2 regions of the Bacillus altaicus genome follow, and region 1 is predicted to be linked to the other one. Evidence: riboswitches for the same ligand, from Rfam matches in the RefSeq annotation. Region 1 holds a riboswitch; the other holds the start of a gene.

Region 1 (3,185 bases):
CCTTTTTAAATTGCTCTAAGAAAGCAATGTGCTGGAATGAGTTTAGTTCAATATCTCCATCAGCTAACGCTTTATTTGGCGTTGTATAATCAGAGAACTCAATCAGTTTAACTTTAATCCCTTCTTTTTCAGCTTTTTCCTTTACAATTTCCCAAGCGTTTCCATCCGTTCCAGTTACACCAATGCGAACTACTTTCTCTTTAGCTCCTGCACCTGTGTCTCCACCTGAGCAGCCGCTTAAGGCTGTAATTCCTACGATCGCTGATAATGCAAATGCTAAAATTTTCTTCATTTTCTTTTCCCCTCTTCCTTTTATGATCTGCGTAAAAAGACTTTCGCAAAGTAGTTCCCTAAATTTTGAGCTATCTGTACGAGAATGATAAGTAAAACAACCGTTACGAACATCACTGACGTATCAAAACGTTGATAACCATATGTCATCGCTAAGTCACCAAGACCGCCACCACCGACAAGCCCAGCAACTGCTGAAAATTCAATTAAACCAACTGTCATAAACGTTACACCTAAGATTAATGGTGCTAACGCTTCTGGCACGAGGATTTCAAAAACAATTCTAATTGGTGAAGCACCCATTGCTTGCGCTGCTTCAATTACCCCTTTCGGAACAGAAACAAGATTTGTTTCAACCATTCTAGCAATACCAATTGATGCAACTAACGTCATTGGGAAGATTGCTGCCGCTGTTCCAATCGTTGTTCCAATAACACTTCTTGTTAGTGGGCTTAAAGCTACTAAAAAGATAATGAATGGAACCGGACGAATTGTATTAATTATGATATTAAGAATAGAAAAGACCCATTTATTTTCTAAAAAGTTTCCTTTTCTCGTTACATATAAAAGCAAACCTAGAGGTATACCAAGAATTGTAGCGAATATAAGGGTTACAATTACCATTAAGAGGGTATCCCCCGTCGCATCTAATATGCGAGGCCAAAATATACTCCAATCAACTCGCATGAGCTTCTACCTCCTTCAGCTGCACTTGCAGTCTTAGATGTTGTAATGCTTTTTGAATTTCTTTCTGTTCACCTTGTAGTTCTACAAGAAGATTTCCAAATAGCACATTTTGGAGTTCAATAATATTTCCGTAAAGAACATTTACATCGACGTTATAGTTTTTCGCAATATATGATAGTACAGGCTGCCCTGTCTCTTCCCCAGTAAAAGTCAGGCGATAAATCTGACCTCCGTTTTGAATTTTCGCTAGAACACTTTCTGGTAAGTGATCATTAATAACAGAGCGTACAAAATTTTGAGTTGTCTTTGTTTTTGGTTGTGTGAAAACGTCAAACAGTTTTCCTTCTTCAATTACTTTTCCTTTTTCCATAACAGCTACACGGTGACAAATTTCTTTCACAACGTGCATTTCATGTGTAATAAGTAGAATCGTTAAATTGTACTCTCTATTTACTTTCTTTAATAAATTTAAAATTTCTGTTGTTGTTTCCGGATCTAAAGCTGATGTTGCCTCATCACATATGAGAATATCCGGTGATGTCGCAAGTGCTCTTGCAATCCCAACGCGCTGCTTTTGTCCACCTGATAACTGTTCTGGATAATAGTTCGCTTTATCTTCTAAACCAACAAACTTTAGTAGTTCATTCACTCTTTCTTTTATCTCATTCTTCGGCAATTTCGCTAACCTTAATGGATAAGCAATGTTCCCAAACACTGTTCTTGAATTAAATAGATTAAAGCTTTGAAAAATCATCCCAATTCTTTGTCTTAGTTTCCGTAACTCTTTCGCCGATAATGATGTAATATCTTTATCGTCTATTGAAATTGTTCCTGCAGTTGGTCGTTCTAACATATTTACTAAACGTAATAACGTACTCTTTCCAGCACCACTAAATCCGATAATGCCAAAAATTTCGCCCTTTTCAACTGACAGCGTTACATCCTCCACCGCATGAACAGATTGCCCACCTGATTCATATACTTTACTTACATTGTTAAAAGAAATCATTTTCTTCCCTCCTATATGCTGTAAAACTTGAAGTAGAGCTTTCGAGGTAAAATAAAAAGTGCTCTCCTTCTTATCACTTGTAAAAGATAAGAAGGAGAGCACTTATATGTACTCGTTCACATCTTCTCATCTTCCAAGCCTACTTTAAGCTTGCTGGAGTTAGCACGGTATTAAAAAACCCGTTGCTGAGGTATCGTAGGGCCAGTCCCTCCACCTCTCTGGATAAGAGTGTATCGATTTAATTGTCGTTTAATTAATTCTCATTATAGAACTCAGAATAATAAGAGTCAATATATTTTTTAGAAAAATATTAATTATTCCTCTATTAAAATTTTCAAATAAAAAAATCACAATACAATAGTAATTTTTATAGTTATGTAACATCCTCCTCACTCATACTTTTAAAGAGGAGAATCTTCTCTACTAATTGAATAACAGTATTTCAATATGAATTCGGAGGAAGATAAATATATGAAAACAGCCCTTTTGCTCGTCGATATTCAAAATGATTATTTTCCAAATGGCAAGATGGAATTACGTAATCCCGTAGAAGCAAGTGAATATGCTGATCAGCTACTACAACATTTTAGAATTAGAAACGAACCTATTTTTCATATCCAACATGTAGCTATAAAGGATAGTGCTACTTTTTTCCTACCCAATACAGAAGGTGTCCATATTCACGAAAATGTCCGTCCACTTAGAGAGGAATCCGTTATCCTTAAACATTATCCAAATAGCTTCCGAGAAACTGATCTTCTAGAACGATTACAACGTTCAGGAATTGAGCACGTCGTAATCTGCGGGATGATGACCCATATGTGTATTGATGCTACGGTAAGGGCTGCTTTTGATTTTGGCCTTCACTGTACCGTAATACACGATGCTTGTGCTACAAAAGATCTTTCATTTAAGAATGCTACTATACCAGCTGTTTATATTCATAATACAATTTTGGCGAGTTTAAATGGAGTATACGCAAATATAATGAGTACAGAAGAGTTTTTAGCGACCTAAAAAAACACCCCTTTCAGTTAGCAAAACCGAAAGGAGTGTTCTCTTGTCAAACCATAGATTTTCTTTCAAATTGTATTATACAGGAAATCCTCAAAATGAATACTAAAAAATATGACTAATAAGTCAATTTTTCTCGCTGTTTTGTTTCTATTTTCATGTTTATCCCGATATTAATAGGGTT
Region 2 (3,185 bases), 420 kb from region 1:
CTTGAAATAGCTGTCGTGACGATGGCTACAGAAGATATTGGATCTATAGGCAGAATAGAAGCTATAGCATATCCGATACTTGATCCAGCAAATATAATGGGGAAAATATGTCCGCCGCGCCAACCCGTATTTAAACAAACGGCAGTAATACATAATTTTAAAACTCCTGAAAGAAGTAGTACCCAGAAAGATAAATGGCTCCATTCAACGACTAAATCTTTTAATTGATGTTCCCCTGAAAATAACGTGTACGGAAGAAAAGTTCCAGTAACCCCGAGTAAAATACCACCTATAATTCCAAGTGATACTTTGTATTCCCTGAAGGGGTAGATTAATTTTTCTAATGCGAATTCTAATTTGAAATAAAAGAAACCAACTATAGCACCAATGCTAGCAAGTGGTAGAAAGGCGATCCATTCATTAAGAGCAAGAGACCCTTCCCCGAAATCAACAATAAAGGATCCACGATTATCGAGTTTACTAAGTAATAAGTAAACTGAAAAACCGGCAAAAGTGGTAGCTAAATATACAATTGCCTTTTTTCCTTTCGAAAATTCATTAATTTGTTCACCCTCATTTTCATTCGGAGCTAAGTAACCGAATAATGGTGCATTAAAAATGACACTTAAAGTAGCACCAATTCCAACCTCTGTTAGTTCATTCATTCCCTTTAAAGCAAATTTAAAGCGATCTCCTACCCATGTACAAAGTCCACCGATAATTCCAACAAGTGCAGCTTCTGGTCCTAAACTAGCTCCAAATATTAAAACGATAATCGCAGTTAAAGTAGCTTTATGTACAAAACTGTATTCAATTCTACCTGTTTTTTTATATTCAGCCATCACTTCCGGCATAAGACGTGGATATGTACCGAAGTATTTTTGTGTTAAACCAACGAGGATACCACCGATGATTGTTACACAAATGGTGTAATAAGGAGGAGAAGAGAAAATAGTAGGTAAGTATCCCCAAATAAAGTGAATTCCAATATTTATTGTAACTAAAAATAACCAGACTGTAGCTCCTACCATAGCGCCTAAAAGAATGCCATATAGGACGAGTATATAGTGCATGTCCTTTTTATTTGTCATGTTGTACCTCCGTTATGTAAGTTTTAATGTAGAAAGGATTAAATATGCTAGTGTGAAATGAATTGAATATATATAGTATCTTTTTGAGTGGTTGGCTTATTCAATATATTAGGGTCTCATAAAAATTTGAAACCCACGCGGTTAAACCACTTATTTAATTCTATATATTGATCGGAGTTTTTAAAAGGTCTTTTTCAAATGAATATGGAATATATTTCTTTTATTGTTTAAATTAAATTCCTTACAATTAATTTAGAACATTCAGAAAAACTATTTGACATTAGGAAATTATTGCTATAAAATCAACGGTAATTGCATAGTCTTATCAAGAAAAGGTGGAGGGACAGGCCCGATGAAACCTTGGCAACAGCCGTATAACGGAATTGTGCCAAATCCTGCAGGTAATAATCCTGAGAGATAAGAAAGATCCTTTAGAGCGTGTTTTCAAACTGCTCCTTTCTTGTTTTCAGGGAAGGGGCAGTTTTTTATTTTGCATTAAAAGAAAGGAGAATGAGAGATGGGAGAATCATGGGGGAAAGGAACGATTTGTGTGCAAGGTGGCTATACGCCAAAAAATGGTGAGCCGCGTGTTTTGCCACTTTATCAAAGTACAACGTATAAATACGATACGTCAGATGATTTAGCAGCACTATTTAATTTAGAGGCAGAAGGATATATATATACGCGTATTGGAAATCCTACTCTAGCTGCATTTGAGCAGAAGTTATCAGATTTAGAAGGCGGTGTAGGGGCTGTTGCAACAGCTTCTGGGCAGGCAGCTATTATGCTTGCAGTTTTAAATATTTGCAGTAGTGGAGACCATTTACTTTGTTCTTCAACTGTTTACGGAGGAACGTTTAATTTATTCGGGGTGAGTTTGCGTAAGCTTGGCATCGATGTTACGTTCTTTAATCCTAATTTAACGGCAGATGAAATTGCGGCACTTGCTAATGATAAGACAAAACTCGTTTATGCAGAATCGTTAGGAAATCCAGCAATGAACGTTTTGAATTTCAAAGAACTTTCAGCGGCAGCAAAAGAATTAGAAGTACCTTTTATCGTTGATAATACATTGGCGACGCCTTATTTATGCCAGGCATTTGAATATGGGGCAAATATCATTGTCCATTCCACAACGAAGTATATTGATGGCCATGCAAGTTCTCTAGGCGGCATTGTAATAGACGGAGGGAACTTCGATTGGACAAGTGGAAAATACCCTGAGCTTGTCGAACCTGATCCGAGTTATCACGGTGTAAGCTATGTTCAAAATTTTGGAGCAGCAGCGTATATTGTGAAGGCACGAGTTCAGTTATTAAGAGACTACGGAAACTGTATGAGCCCATTCAATGCATATATTAGCAACATTGGCCTGGAAACATTGCATTTACGAATGGAGCGTCATAGTGAAAATGCTCTCGAAGTTGCTAAGTGGCTTGCTAATCATGATCGCATTGAATGGGTGAATTATCCAGGGTTAGATAGTAATGAAAATTACTCGTTAGCACAAAAGTATTTGAAAAAAGGTGCTAGTGGAGTTTTAACATTTGGTATTAAGGGCGGATTAGAAGCAGCAAAAGAATTTATCGCAAATGTAAAACTTGCAACTCTTGTAACACATGTAGCTGATGCAAGAACTTGTGTAATACATCCTGCTAGTACGACGCACAGACAATTAAGCGCAGAAAATCAGCGTTTAGCTGGCGTTACATCTGATTTAATCCGTTTATCGGTCGGTATAGAAGATGTTTCTGATATTATTGCAGATTTAGAAGCGGCGCTAGTCGGAGGCAAACAACATGCCGATCATAATTGATAAAGATTTACCAGCTCGCAAAGTATTGCAGAAGGAAAATATTTTTGTAATGACGAAGGAGCGAGCAGCAACACAAGATATACGCGCTTTGAAAATTGCTATATTAAATTTAATGCCTACAAAACAAGAAACAGAGGCGCAATTACTTCGTTTAATTGGAAATACACCGTTGCAATTAGATGTTCATTTACTTCATATGGAATCGCATCTGTCTCGCAATGTAGCGCAGGACCATTTAATGAGCTTCTATAAAACATTCCGTGATATTGAGAATGAAA

What was found. A riboswitch is a leader RNA that binds a small molecule or an ion and turns the genes downstream of it on or off. The one in region 1 is predicted to bind S-adenosylmethionine.
Region 2: it holds a riboswitch for S-adenosylmethionine, as region 1 does, so the genes downstream of both, ACE38F_RS02085 (bifunctional O-acetylhomoserine aminocarboxypropyltransferase/cysteine synthase) here and ACE38F_RS26185 (methionine ABC transporter ATP-binding protein) in region 1, are expected to answer to the same signal.

The regions. Positions count from the first base shown of each region.
Region 1 covers NZ_CM143394.1:5,088,216-5,091,400, forward strand. The annotation lists gene ACE38F_RS26175 (MetQ/NlpA family ABC transporter substrate-binding protein) at 1-292, opposite strand, end outside; gene ACE38F_RS26180 (methionine ABC transporter permease) at 313-978, opposite strand; gene ACE38F_RS26185 (methionine ABC transporter ATP-binding protein) at 968-1,987, opposite strand; SAM riboswitch class I at 2,111-2,216, opposite strand; gene ACE38F_RS26190 (cysteine hydrolase family protein) at 2,459-3,004, shown strand.
Region 2 covers NZ_CM143394.1:395,987-399,171, forward strand. The annotation lists gene ACE38F_RS02080 (chloride channel protein) at 1-1,091, opposite strand, end outside; SAM riboswitch class I at 1,411-1,515, shown strand; gene ACE38F_RS02085 (bifunctional O-acetylhomoserine aminocarboxypropyltransferase/cysteine synthase) at 1,609-2,907, shown strand; gene metA (homoserine O-acetyltransferase MetA) at 2,891-3,185, shown strand, end outside.